DNA from 2 places in the Telluria sp. PB2R4 genome. Region 2 is predicted to be linked to the other one. Evidence: predicted binding sites of a transcription regulator. Region 2 holds the regulator's gene; the other holds the start of a gene.
The links. The regulator FNR, encoded in region 2, switches genes on or off when oxygen is low (the NO sensors DNR and NnrR bind a similar motif). The targets are predictions, from matches to a motif close to TTGATNNNNATCAA.

Region 1: the regulator FNR is predicted to act here: its motif matches at 2,745-2,758, upstream of AC56LU_RS02610 (universal stress protein).

Annotation. Positions count from the first base shown of each region.
Region 1 covers NZ_JCASIC010000001.1:603,338-610,563, forward strand. Annotated here, with positions in the region: gene AC56LU_RS02595 (GGDEF domain-containing protein) at 1-1,229, opposite strand, end outside; gene AC56LU_RS02600 (universal stress protein) at 1,251-1,748, opposite strand; gene AC56LU_RS02605 (universal stress protein) at 1,760-2,197, opposite strand; gene AC56LU_RS02610 (universal stress protein) at 2,220-2,693, opposite strand; gene AC56LU_RS02615 (pectate lyase family protein) at 3,031-5,322, shown strand; gene AC56LU_RS02620 (DVUA0089 family protein) at 5,402-6,046, shown strand; gene AC56LU_RS02625 (YybH family protein) at 6,070-6,561, opposite strand; gene AC56LU_RS02630 (flagellin N-terminal helical domain-containing protein) at 6,843-7,226, shown strand, end outside.
Region 2 covers NZ_JCASIC010000011.1:192,538-199,763, reverse strand. Annotated here, with positions in the region: gene AC56LU_RS18305 (cytochrome ubiquinol oxidase subunit I) at 1-1,319, opposite strand, end outside; gene AC56LU_RS18300 (hypothetical protein) at 1,699-2,160, shown strand; gene AC56LU_RS18295 (hypothetical protein) at 2,179-3,834, shown strand; gene fnr (fumarate/nitrate reduction transcriptional regulator Fnr) at 4,062-4,814, shown strand; gene AC56LU_RS18285 (metallophosphoesterase) at 4,921-5,766, opposite strand; gene AC56LU_RS18280 (VOC family protein) at 5,825-6,253, opposite strand; gene AC56LU_RS18275 (DUF885 domain-containing protein) at 6,377-7,226, opposite strand, start outside.

The DNA of each region.
Region 1 (7,226 bases), on a different contig from region 2:
CCGGCTGGCGCGCCGGCTAGCCGCGCCAGCTCGACCCGGTTGCGGCCGCTCGCCTTGGCACGGTACAGCGCCCCGTCCGCTGCTGCGAGCAGCTCGTCGATCCCGGCATGTGCGGGCGCGAGCTCGGCGACGCCAATGCTGATCGTACAGCGCACGACGGCGGATGCGGTCTCCAGGCGGATGGCGGCCACGGCCAGGCGCATGCGTTCGGCGCAGGCCAGGGCGTCGGCCTCGTCCGTCTCGGGCATGACGCAGACAAATTCTTCTCCGCCGACCCTGCCGAAGTAGTCGCTGGCCCGCAGTGCGCTGCTGCATGCCTGGCTCACGGCGCGCAGGAGCGCATCGCCCACCGGATGGCCGAAGTCATCGTTCACCCGTTTGAAGTGGTCGATGTCGACCATCCCGATCGCCAGCGGGTGGCCATAGCGCCGCGCCAGCGCCAGGTCATGGCTGGCGAGCTCGAGCAGGTAGCCACGCGCCAGCACGCCGCACAGGCTGTCGTGGCGCACCGAATACGTCAGCGCGCGCTCGGCCAGGAAGTCCTTGCGCAGCTGGCGGCCCCGGAACAGGGCGACGGCCACCGCCAGGCCGAGCATGACCGCATAGACCAGCACGCTGCTGAAATACACCTGCTCCTGCAGCAGCGCTGCGCCAAGCGCCAGGAACAGCAGGGTCGGGAGCACGACCAGGGCGGACAGCCGATGCAGGCGCGGCTCGACCAGGGCAAGCGGAAGCATGACGCCCGTGATCGCCGGCAGCGCCAGCAGCAGGCCGTCCGGCAGCCGGCTGGCGCTCAGGATCATGGCAGCGCTATGCGTGACGTAGATCAGGCCGCAGCGCCAGGCGAGCGCAATCCGCCCGCGCCAGTGCAGGTAGCCAATGGAACCGAGCAGGACCAGTGCTATCCGTAGTAATGCGGTGGTCGGCGCCTGCTGCGGCGCGATCCAGTAGTCCCATGCGCCGAACAGCACGACGCCGATGCCGAACAAGACGCCGTATGCCGGCAGCATGCCGGTCAGGGCGCGGTCGAGGGCCTGGTCAAATTCGCGCTCGTCTGGAGAATCCAGCTTGCCGAAGCCGCCGGCGGCAGGGCCGCGCCGGCGGCCCTGCCGCCGGCGCCGTGTCGGGGGCGTGGCCGATGCCGCGCGCGCGGCCGCCCCGTCTGCCGGAGCCGGCCCCGGCGTGTGCTCCCCGGCCGCTGCCCGAAGCGGGGGCGGCGTCGCTTTCACTCCCTGCACCGTGGCGCCCGTTCAGGTCGTACCAGGCGGCGGGGATGGCGCCCACGGCTGCGCACCTGTCTCGTCCGCAGATGGCCGAAGCACCATCACCGGCACGGGTGCGTGTGCCAGCACGCCCTGCGTGACGCTGCCCGCCAGCAGGCGGCTCAGTCCGCGGCGGCCGTGCGAGCCCATGATGATGAGATCGCAATGCTGCTGGCGCGCGGTGTCGACGATCGACTCGGCGGCATCCAGCGCATTGCAGGTGACCGGTGTGCAGGGCACATTGGCTTGCCGGGCGAGCGCGGCGACGGCGTCGACATGCTTCTTTGCATGTTCGAGCAAGACGTCTACCTGCAGGCCCGGGTCGTAGGCCATGGCGCCTTCGAGCGACTGGAAGGTCGGCTCGGGAACGGCAACGCCAAGCGCGACGATGGCGCTGCCGCGGGCCTGCGCGAAGTCGATGGCGGCAGCGACGGCCGCATCGGAAATGGTTGAGCCGTCGGTCGGCACGAGGATGCGTCGGTACATGGATTCCCTCCCTAGCGGTGCACCAGCACCGGGATTGCGCTGTGGACGAGGACCTTCTGGGTTTCGCTGCCCAGCAGCAAGCCCTTGACCCCCTTGCGGCCGTGCGAGGCCATGACGATCAGGTCGCACATGTGGTCGCGTGCGGCGTGAATGATGGCGTCGTAGGGTTCGTCGGACACTACCTGCACCGCGGTGCAGGGAACGCCGGCATTGCGGGCGGCGGCGGCCACCTCGTCGAGCATGCGCTGCGCACGCGTCCTGCTCGCCTCGGCATACTGCTCCGGGGTCTGCTCCAGCATCTCGCTGTCGCTGGTGAAAAGGTGGAACGCGGGCGTGGCCGTCATGGCGACCACTTCAGCCCCGATCTCCTTGGCAAAATCGATCCCGGACAGGATCGCGCGCTCGGAGGCGTCCGATCCGTCGGTCGGCAGCAAGATTCGCTTGTACATGGCAGGCTCCAGAAAGTGATGGTCAAGCAGGTTCGACGCTTCCCCGATACAGGATGACCGGGATGGGCGCGTAGGCGAGCACCAGTTGCGGTACCCGGTCGGCGATCAGCCGGTTGACGCCGCACTGTCCATGTGCCGCCATGAAGATGAGGTCGCAATGCAGTTCCAGCGCCACGCGAATGATCTCGTCGTGCTGCGAGGACGGCACCGCAGTCACCACACTGTGCCGCACCCCGGCCTCGTCAGCGAGGCGGGCAACCCAGCCCGCACGCCGGGCCGCCACGCCCAGGGCGCGTTCGCGTGCCGCGTCCGCCTCTTCGGGGCCCGGTGCACGTGCGTGCAGCGAAAGACCCGGCCAGGCCAGGGACAGGGCGACAATCTCGGCGCCGCTGCCGCGCGCGAGGGCGACCGCTGCGGCCGCCGCGCGCTCCGAGAGTGCCGACCCGTCCGTTGGCACGAGGATTTTCCTGATCATGGTGGGCTGGGAAGAGATCATCGATATTCGAGCAGATCGTACTGAGTCTGTTCTTCCCGACCGCGAAAATCTTTGACCCAGATCAAAAACCGACTACACGTAAGATTTCCCGCGCTACCACGGTGCATTGCCCTTGTCGCCGACACCTGCATTCGGTAATCGAAAGACCCCGGCTGCGAATGGCGAGGACGGCCACGGCCGGTGTGGCAAAACGTCAACAAAATAGTAATGGACGAGTTAAAAGACTGTCTATACCATGAATTCAATTGGTCGGACCAATAGCTCCAGTGGTAGGCTCGCAACAAAATTGGACTGATCAGTTTTGTAGTAAAAAAACCAATACACGGAGACATACAATATGACACGTACCCTGCAACGTACCAGCCTTGCGGCCGCAGTCGGCCTGCTCCTGAGTGCCTGTGGCGGCGGCGAAGTCGCCACGCCAACCGGCCAGATGTCAAAGACTTCTTCCCTCGTCGTCTCGTCCTCCTCGAGCACGGGTTGCCCTGCCCTGACCCTGGACGGAATCGACGCCCAGTCCCTCACCGGCGATTCCACCCCGCTCCAGTTGGGCACCTACGGCATCCGGCGGCCGGGCGCGCCGGTGGCCATCGACGGCAAGCATTCGCCATCCAACTACCGCGCCGCCCCGGCGCTGCCGACCTGGCAATTCGCCACCACCGACCCGACGGGCGGCGCCCTGAGCTTCGAATGCGACGTGGCGCCGACCGTCGGCTGGCACGGCTACAAGCGGAGCAGCAGCGGGCACGAGCAGGTGGTGGTCACGGGCGGCCGCAACGCGGCGCCCCAGCACATCTACACCGTGTACAACGGCCAGCAGCTGGTCGCGGCCCTGAACCAGGCCGGCCTGGCGCCCAAGATCATCCGCATCGTCGGCCACATCGACCTGCGCATGAGCGCCAACAACACGGTGTTCAAGGAATACGAAAGCTACAACGACCAGAAGTACGGCGGTTCGATCAGCATCCCGTCGAACACCACGCTGGTCGGCATCAACGACGCCCAGGGCCGTGCCGCACGCATCACCGGCACCACCCTGCTGGTCGGCGGCGAACTCGCGACCGCGCCGGGGCGCGATCCCGAAGCCGACTTCAAGGCCTGGGTCGCGGCCGGCAAGGACGGCGACCTGTACCCCACCTGGACCCGTAACGTCATCATCCGGAACATCGCGCTCGACACGCCGTGGGACGTGAACCCCGAGGATTCAGCCAATGCCTATGCGGACGGCGCGACGATCTCGCGCTCGCAGAACATCTGGATCGACCACCTTACCGTCAGCGACGGCGACACGCCGGACCGGCTGGCCAGCGATACGCGCCACGACGGCGCCCTGGACATCGTGCGCGGCTCCGACTACGTGACCCTGTCGAACAGCAAGTTCTACAAGCACGGCAAGACCACCCTGGTCGGCAACGGCGACAGCGGCCGCGCCTGGAGCGATGCCGGACGGCTGCACGTGACCTTCCACGGCCTGCACTGGCATGGCACCGCCAGCCGCCTGCCGCTGATTCGCTTCGGCCAACTGCACACCTTTAACAACCTGCTCGAAGGCGACACCAGTCCGCTCGACCCGGACATGAAATTCGCTGGCGGCCTGGACGTGCGATACCAGTCGGACGTGCTGTCCGAAAACAACTACTACCTGTTCAAGAACCTGAAGCCGTCTCAGGTCGGCGGCAAGGTCTCCAGCGGCAAGGATGCGCTCAGCTACCGCGCCTCGGGCGAACTGTTCATCAACGACAAGGGCGACGACACCAAGCCCTGGGTCGGCGGTGCGATCGATATCTCGAGCGCCCTGATGTCGGCCACCGGCCTGCCGCGCCTCACCAGGTGGACGCCGCCGTACAACTACACCGTCATGCCCGCCGATCAGGCCTGCGTCTACGTGCAGAACAACGCCGGCGCCGGACGCGTGAACAATCCGGGCACGGGCGCCACTTGTACGGCCGCCAGCAGCACGCCGCCGACCGATCCTACTAACCCAACCAACCCGACCAATCCAACCGATCCGACCGTTCCGACCGATCCGCCGCCGCCGGTGGGCACGCCGGTCTGCACCCGTCTGTTCACCTGCGACAAAGGGGTCGGCGAAACCAAGATGAACGCGGCGGTCACCGCCCCGGTCGGCAGCTCCCTGCTCAATGGCGTGTACACCATTAACGGTGGCGGTAATATTTCGACCTCGACCAGCTACAACTTCTACTTCAAGTACATGCCGCTGACCGGAAATTTCGTCATGACGGCAAGGATGCTGACCCAGGGCGGCAGCGCGAGCGGCGCCCGTGCCGGCCTGCTGGCGACCGAGTCGGTGACCAGCCAGGGCGTCTATGCCTGGACGGCGCGTTACGCCAGTACGGGGGAAATCCGGCGCGCCATCAATGGCGACAACAAGTCGGTCCTGTCCGGCTATTCGACGACCACGCTGCCGGTCTGGGTGCGGATCGAACGTCGCGGCAATGCCCTGTATTCGGCAGCCTCGCGCGACGGCCTGAACTGGACCGAGGCGACCAGCGTCAACGTGACGGCGCCGACGCTGTATGTCGGCATGGCGGTCTCGTCCGGCAGCAATACCCTTGGCCAGAGCGCCAGCTTCAGCAAGCTGAGCGTCGTCGGCGGCGGCCTGAATTAAACAGGAATCGCAACCGCCATGCCGCGGCATGGCGGTCCCCACCGCTTTCCCACCCTATCGATATCGAAGAACAGACAAAATGAAAACTAAACCGATCGCCCTTTTCCTCGCCCTGTGCGCCGGCCTGTCGACCGCTGGCGCCGCGAACATCTCGTATACCGGGGAATTCGCCTACGATAACGAGGTAAAGCTGTTCCAGTTCACCGTCGACACCCTGTCGACGGTCGGTTTGCGCACCTGGTCATATGCCGGCGGCGTCAATGCCGCTGGCGAGACGATTGCCCGGGGCGGCTTCGACCCGATCGTCGCGCTGTTCAACTCGGCCGGCCTGCTGATCGGCGGTGAGGACGATGGCGAGTGCGCCAAGGTCGCCAAAGATTCGGTCACGAAACAATGCTGGGATGTCAATTACGCGGTACAGCTGTCGCCCGGAACTTATACTGCCTCGCTCCAGCAATACAACAACTACAGCAACAGCGAGAACCTGGCCGATGGTTTCTATTACGAGGGAATCGAACACCGCAACTTCCGCGACGGCTTCGTCGACGAACTGCCCAACAAGCGCAATGGCTCCTGGGCGCTCGACATCCTGAACGTGAGCGTGCTGCAGGCTCCGCCGCCGGCCGAGACACCGGAGCCGGCGGCGTTGTTGCTGATGGGTGCAGCGCTGCCCGGTATGCTGGCCGCGCGCCGGCGCAGCCGGAAGGCCCGGGCCGGCAAGTAGCGCGAACGGCGCGGGGCGCCAGCCTAGCCCGCCGCCGCAGGCGCTGCGGGCGTCGCCGGCTTCGCGACCGGGCGTGGCGGCGGCCCCATGCGCTGGTTGGCGTTCTCGATATCGGCGGCGATTAGCCAGCGGCCGTCGACCTTGCGCAGCACCAGCACGAACTTACCGAAGTCGCGCCCCTGCCCGGCTGGACCGTAGGCGCCGACCACATAGGCAAGGTCGCCGGAAGCGCGGTAGTCGAGGGCACGCAAGGTGGTCGGCTGGCCGCCGCCGTGGGCGTAGGCCTGGCGGATATTGTCGTGGCCGCGCGCCGGCGGCTGCCCGCCCGGCAGCGCAAAGCCGTCGGGTGCGAACAGCGCCGCCAGGCCGGCGGCGTCGTTGGCGGCCCAGGCGCGCTCGTACAGACGCAGGACCTGGTCGACCTCGGCGGGAACGGGGACCGACGGCAGGGCTTGAGCGAATGCCGGCACGGCGAGCATGGCGGCAAATAGAGTGGCGGCGAGCGGCTTGCGCATGGGACGGCCTTTGCTGTTCAAGAGAAGATGCCGCCGATTTTAGCGAAGACTTTCATGGATGACTACGAGAATTGGATATGTACTTTGCCACCGACCCTGTCGCATATGCATAAGGCTCAGGGATGGTGTGATCGTTTCAATAACAGGGAAAATAAATTAAAAAATTTCCGCATGGAACTTAATGCCGTTGAGAAACCGGTCGCCCTGTACTTGTGAGCGCAAGTGATGCACTTGCCCACTGAACAGAACGCCCCAGTCAACCAGCCAACGGAAAAGACATCATGCTGAGCCTTCACACCAACAACGCCGCACTGTCCGCACAAAACTCGATCAGCCGCACCCAGAGCTCGCTGTCGACCTCGATGACCCGCCTGTCGACCGGCTACCGCATCAACTCGGCAATGGACGACGCCGCCGGCCTGCAGATCGCATCGCGCCTGAAATCGCAGACCTCGGGCATGGCCGTCGCCATGCGCAACACCCAGAACTCGACCTCGATGCTGCAGACCGCCGAAGGCGCGCTGGACGAAGTCGGCAACATGCTGGTCCGCATGAAGGATCTGGCCACCCAGTCGGCCGATGCCTCGTCGACCGCCAAGGACAAGGAAGCCATGCAGTCGGAATTCGACGCACTGGGCCTGGAACTGAAGAACGTCCTGCAGAAC
Region 2 (7,226 bases):
ATGCGCAACAAGTACACCGTCCCGGTGCCGAACACGAACATGTAGGCCACCACGAACAGGACCAGGCTCAGGCCCAGGGTGGCGGCGCCGTGCGGCGACACCGCGTCGGCCGTGCGCAGCACCCCGTACACCACCCAGGGCTGGCGCCCGACCTCGGTGGTGGTCCAGCCGGCCAGGATGGCCACCAGGCCGGCCGGGCCCATCCACAGGGCGAAGCGCAGGAAGGGACGGCTGTGCCACAGGCGCGCCTCCGCTCCTCCCTCCTGTTTTCGCTTGCGCCGCAGCCACAGGCTCCAGGCGCCCAGCGCGATCATCAGGAGGCCCAGGCCGACCATCAGCCGGAAGCTCCAGAACACGATCAGGGCGTTCGGCCGGTCTTCGGGCGGGAAGTCCTTGAGCCCCGGGATCTGCCCGTCCCAGCTATGGGTCAGGATCAGGCTGCCCAGGTGCGGGATGCCGACCGCGTACTTCGTCTTTTCCTCCTCCATGTCCGGCACCCCGAACAGCAGCAGCGGGACCGCCTTGCCGCCCTCGTTCTCCCAGTGACCTTCCATGGCCGCCAGCTTGGCCGGCTGGTGCTTCAGCGTGTTCAGCCCATGGAAGTCGCCCACCACCGCCTGGATCGGCGCGACGATCAGGATCATCCACATCGCCATCGACAGCATCTTGCGCACCGCCGGATTGTCGCGCCCCTTCAAGAGCTGCCAGGCCCCGGAGGCGCCGACGATCAGGGCGGTGGTCAGATAAGCGGCGATCACCATGTGCAGCAGCCGGTAGGGGAAGGAGGGATTGAATATGATGGCCAGCCAGTCGCTCGGGACCATGCGCCCGCCCTCGATGGCGTAGCCCTGCGGGGTCTGCATCCAGCTGTTGGCGGCCAGGATCCAGGTGGACGAGATCAGGGTGCCGACCGCCACCGCGCAGGTGGAAGCGAAGTGCAGGCCCGGGCCGACCCGGGTCCAGCCGAACAGCATCACGCCGAGGAAGCCGGCTTCGAGGAAGAAGGCGGTCAGCACCTCGTAGGACAGGATCGGCCCCAGGATGCTGCCGGCGAATTCGGACAGGTAGCTCCAGTTGGTGCCGATCTGGTAGGCCATCACGATGCCCGACACCACCCCCATGCCGAAGCTGACGGCGAAGATCTTGAGCCAGTAGTGATAGAGGTCGACGTAGACCTGGCGCCCGGTTTTCAGCCAGCACAGCTCGAGCACGGCCAGATAGCTGGCCATGCCGATCGTTATTGCCGGAAACAGGATGTGGAAAGACATCGTGAACGCAAACTGCACGCGCGCCAGATCCAAGGCGGACAAACCGAACATCGGGGCTCCTCGTGTTCCCGGGTCGACCTCCGGGGGTGTGTCCAGAATCTAGCATGCAGGATGGGGGCGCACGCTTGGCCGGGTGGCATTTCGATGGAAATCAAGGCCGGCTGAGGGAGGGCAAGGGGAAGCCTGTTTTCACTTCCGAAATCTTTCTCTCCGTCAGAAAACAGGAAGCCACTGATCCAAATTAATGACCCATCAGATCGTCCCCAGTCCGGCCCGATCACTCGACTATATTGGCTGACGATTCGAGCACGGCATCGACGGAATTCCGGAGTTCCAGCATGCATGCAGCTCGCTATCCGGCGACCCTCCTCCCCCCTTGCGGCGCGGCAGGCTGGGCCAATCACCGATCGTCGATGTGAAAGGAAATGTCATGTCAAACAATCAGGTCAACCAGGCAGCCACGCGGATTGCCGCGGGCGCCAGGGAAGCGGACGGCTTCATCGCTTCCTCGGCCATGCCGACCAGCTTCGCCGAGATCCGGCAGGACGCCGACCTCGGCGCGGTCCGGCAGTTGTTCGGGCCCGCCGCCGCCAGCGCCGAACCGCAACCCGAGCTGAGCGGAACCGGTTTCACCTACCGCCACGACTGGGGTGCGCGCCGCGGGCAGTGGGTGCTGCGCCTCAACTGGAACGTGATCCAGCCCCCGTCGCGGGTCCTGGTGGCGATCGGCGAAGGCGTCCCGGGCGGACCGAATGCCGGCAAGTTCATCGGCTCGGCCCGCTACACCCTGCACAACGTCGCCTCACGCTGGAACGGCGTCGACATCTGGGTCAACATCGAGTGGAGCTCGGATATCTCGCTCTACGCCGACTACCTGATCATCAATCCCTGAGCATCCGAGGAGAACACCATGTCACCAAACGATCGTCTTGACCGGAACGCCGCGCTGACCCTGGCCCGCCAGGACCCGGCGGAGCGCGCGGATTCCTCGGACACCAAGGGCCCCTGGGCCATTGCCGAAGCCACCGTCGGCAAGGACGGGCTGCAGCCCGCCCTGCAAGGAACCGGCTTCACTTACCGCCACGACTGGGGAGCGCGCCGCGGCCAATGGATCCTGCGGCTCAACTGGGATGTCATCCAGCCCGGCTCGCAGGTGTTCGTGGCGGTGGGCGAAGGCGTGCCGGGCGGACCGAACGCCGGCAAGTTCATCGGCGCAGCCCGCTACACCCTGCACAACGTCGCCTCGCGCTGGAACGGCGTCGACATCTGGGTCAACATCGAGTGGAGCGCGGACATCTCGCTCTACGTCGACTACCTGATCGTCAACCCGCCCGTGGCGCCACCCGGCCTGCGCACGGTGTCGGTCGCGGTGCACCGCCACAGCAGCGTGGCCCTGAGCGAGGCCGAGGCCGACCGGATCCTGGCCGACATGGGCACGATCCTGCAGAACGACGACACCGGGCCGGATGTCGCCACCCCGGTCCGCTTCGTGCGCAACGGCGCGGTACGGCTGCTCCCAAGCAACGTCCCCGGCACGATCCAGACGGCGGCCGACCTGACGGCGCTGCTGAACGCGGGCAGCGGGGTCAAGGTCGTGCAGGCGATCCGCTGGTGCGGCGGCCCCGGCGACAGCATCATCGGCTGCGCCCCGGTCGGCAGCACCATCGTCAACGTGGCGGCGGTGCGCTTCACCGCCAACCAGGAAGGCTTGATCTGGGTGCACGAGTACGGCCACAACTGCGGCCTCGGCCATCGAACCGACGACCTGCGCGCGGTCATGTACCCGTCGGTCGGCACCGACCACGACGTGGTCAACGCCGGGGAGTCGGCGGCCTTCCTGGCCGGCCCGCTCGCCATCACCGGCGAGGTGATGCCCGCCGGCGGCTGCTCCTGCGGCGTGGGCGGCATCCCGCTGCCTGCCGACGTGCGCGACTTCGTCTCCCAGCACTGGGTCGAAGGCGTGCCCGACGAGCTGGCCTCGCAGTACACGGAGAAGGACGCCCGCCTGCTGCTCGACTGGCTGGTGAACGAGCCCGGGAAGCACGAGGAGTTCCTGGTGCAGGTCGTGGCCACCCTCGGCTACATCGGCAGCGCGATCGCGGTCCAGCCGCTGATCGACTTCGTCGAGAAGCCGCTTGCCGGCCGTGCGGTGTTCAATGCCAAGAACACCGCGCTGCTGCGCCTGGGCGACCTGGCCAACCAGTCGGGCAGCCAGGCCGCGCTGGACTTCCTGGCAAAGGTGGCGGGCGACAGGGACGTGGCGCGTGCGCTGGCGGCGCCCCAGGCCCCCGCCGAGGCAGCCATGGCGGCCAACGCCGGCCAGGGCGTGGTGGCGCCAGGCCTCGACACCCTGGCAGCCGAGCTGGCGGTGTCGGCCACCTTCGGCCTGGCGCTGGCCGGCACGGCGCAGTCGCTGCAGGCCGTCGAGGCCCTGAAGGCGGATGGTGACGCGTTCGCGACCGTGAAGGCGGCGGCGCTGGAGGCGGCGCAGATCGCCGCGACCGTGCAGGCCAAGGGCCGGCAGGAGTACTACCGGAAGAAGGCGGAACACCGGCATCACCTGTAACCGCCCTGTGTTGGGTGGACGGCGATGCCGCCCACGCGTTCAGATCGTCCTGGAATGGATGTAGCGTCTATTCACGGGAATATTGAACGCGTGGGCGTACGTAATTCCGGGCATTGCCCGCAATTACCCCGCCCACCCTACTTATCTCTGGGAAATGAACGCCGCGGACCCGGCCTGTGTCTATAATGGCTGCGTCCGCATTTTCTTCTCACGCCATGAACCAACCCATGTCGCTCCCTGGCACAGCGCCGGTCAGCATCCAGGCCCTCAAGACCAGCTGCGGCGCCTGCAGCATGCACCAGCTGTGCCTGCCGATGGGGCTGGAAGACGCCGACATCAACCGCCTCGACCAAATCATCGGACGGCGCCGCCGCCTCGCACGCGACGAGCGCCTGTATGCGATGGGCGAACCCTTCCGCAACCTGTACGCGGTGCGCTTCGGCCATTTCAAGACCTACCAGGTGAACGCCGCCGGCGAAGCCCAGATCACCGGTTTCCAGATGGCCGGCGAACTGCTGGGCATGGACGCGATCAGCGGCACCCACCACTGCGACGCCGTGGCGCTCGAGGACAGCGAAGTCTGCGAGATTCCGTTCTCGCGCCTGGAAGAGCTGTTCGGCCAGGTCCCGGCCCTGCTGCGCCACTTCCACCGCATCATGAGCCAGGAAATCACGCGCGAACAGAACGTAATGCTTCTGCTCGGCAATATGCGGGCGGAGCAGCGTTTCGCCGTCTTCCTGGTGAACCTGTCGGCGCGCTACGCGGCGCGCGGCTACTCGCCGAACAGCTTCCAGCTGCGCATGTCGCGCGAGGACATCGGCAACTACCTCGGACTCACCATCGAAAGCATCAGCCGCCTGCTGTCGCGCTTCAAGAAACAGGGCTGGCTGCAGGTCGACAAGCGCGAAGTCACCCTGCTCGACCCGGTCAAGCTCAAGGCGCTGGCTGCCGGCACCGACGTTTGCAGCCCGATGGGCTGAACCTGGGGCGTCGCCAGGACGGCTCGTCGCGCTCCGTGCCGCCGTCCTGGCGTCGGGACTGCTGCGGGCGGACGTATTTTCCGGCGCCGGCGCCCACCGTGCGTGCTCAGATCTCGATCACCAGCTCCGGACGGAAGGCCTCCTGCTCGCCCTTGCTCAGGTAACCGAGCGGATTGGCCACCACGCGGCAGGACCAGGGCCGGCCCGCTTCGACGCCGCTGGTGATGTAGTCGTTCGCGCAGTGCAGGTGGCCGTGGATCCACAGGTCGGCCTGGGGAAACAGCGCGTCGAGCGCATTGCAGAAGCCCGCCGTGCCGGGGGTCAGGCCATAGCGCGGGTCGGCGCTGAGCAGGCTGGGGGCGAAGTGGGTCACCACCACCGTGCGGCCCTCGAAAGGCGCCGCCAGCGCGCCGCGCAGCCACGCCTGGCAGTCCAGCGACATCGCGCGGATGCCCTCGGCCAGCACCTTTTCGCCGTTCTTCAGGGTCGTGTTCTTCGACAGGTAGTAGTTGGCCGCGCGGAAGGCCTTGTCGCGGCGCTGCAGCTGCTTGGTCAGGTCCTGCTCCTGCAGCGCCAGCGCGTCGAAATCGCTCCACAGGGTAGTGCCGATGAAGCGCACCGCTCCGATCATCAAGGTCTCGCGGTCCAGCCATTCGATGCCGAGGCGTGCGCAGGTGGCGCGCAGGCGCGCGTAGGCCTCCTCGAATTCGAGGCCGTCGAATTCGTGGTTGCCGGGGATGTAGAGCACCCGCGCTTGCGAAGCGCCGGGCCGCAGCGGAGAGGACCTCGGCGAAAAACGCCCGAGGCCGAAATCGGTATCCGTCAGGCGCGAGCCGGACTGGTAGGAACCGATGTCGCCCGCCAGGATGATCACGTCGGTATCGGCGCGGATCTGCGGAATGAAGCCCGCGTAACGTTCGAGATGGAGGTCGGAGAAAAGCTGGATGCGCATGGTCGGCGCAGTATAGCGGCTTTTTCGCCGCGCCCTGCGCCGGCGACTGCAGCGGCCGTCAGAAGCTGATGCGCACGTACGGCGCGCTCTGCTTCGCCTCGCCGTGGTAGACCGCTTCGATATTATTCCCGTCCGGGTCGAGCACGAAGGCGCCGTAATAGCCCGGGTGGTAGGCGCGCTCGCCCGGCCGGCCGTTGTCCCTGCCGCCGGCGGCCAGCGCCGCAAAGTAGAAGGCATTGACCATCTTGCGGTCGCGTGCCTGGAAGGCCAGGTGGTGGCGTCCCGTCAGCACGCCTTGCGCGGCTTGGCTGGCGCGGCTGGAGACGAACAGTTCGTCGGCCCAGAAGTAATCGTCGCCGGCGCCGCCGAGCGGAATGCCCAGCGCCTCGAACACGGCGCCGTAGAACCTGCGGGAGGCAGGCAGGTCGCGCACCACCAATTGAATGTGGTCGATGAGCCGCCCGCGGTAGATTTCTTGTGTTTCCATGCTGTGCTCCTGTGGAAGAAGGTCATGAAATACAGCTGCGCGCGAGCAGTGTAGGAGCAAATGCGCCCCCGGGCAACCGGCGCGGCGGCATCGCGATGCAAATCGATGCCGCCGTCCTGAGGCTCAGGCCTGCTTCAGCTTCGCGATCCAGCCATCCACCAGCTCGCCCAGCACGTCGAGCGGCACCGAGCCCGCGCCCAGCACCAGGTCGTGGAAGCCGGCGAGCGAGAACTTGTCCCCCAATTCCTTCCTGGCCTTCTCGCGCAGCTCGATCATCCGCAGCATGCCGATCATGTAGGCGTTGGCCTGGCCCGGCCAGGCGACGTAGCGCTCGACTTCCTGCGCGCCGATGCCGTAGTCGATCGCCTGCTGGCGGGTCCAGCCTTTCGAATGCAGGCCGGTATCGACCACCAGGCGGCGGGCACGGAACAGTTCCGAACCGAGTGCCCCCAGCAGGCCGGGCACGTCGCCCTCGTACCAGCCCTGCTCCACCGCCAGGCGCTCGGTGTACAGCGCCCAGCCTTCGGAGTGGGCGCTGCCGCCGCTGAAGATGCGCTGGCTGCGGTATTTCGGAATGCCGGTCAGCTCCTGCTGGATCGCCAGCTGGAAGTGGTGGCCCGGCACCGCCTCGTGGTAAGCGAGGCTGCGCATGCGGATCATGTCGAAGCTCGGGCCGCGCAGCGGCACCCAGAAGATCCCCGGGCGGGTGCCGTCCGGCGCCGGCAGCGAATAGTGCGCGGCGGCCGAGGGTTCGGTCAGCGGCGGCTCGCGGCGCACTTCGACCGGGGCGCGCGGCTTCAGGTTGAACAGCGGCGCGCTCCTGCGCTCGGCGTCCTTCACCATCTCGACGTAGCTGGCGATGATCGCCGGGCGCGGGTCGCCCTCGCCTTTCGGCTGGAAGCGCGCATCGAGCTGCTTCATGCGGGCTTCGATACCGCCCTCGGCAAGGCCCAGCGATGCTAGGAGCCGGTCC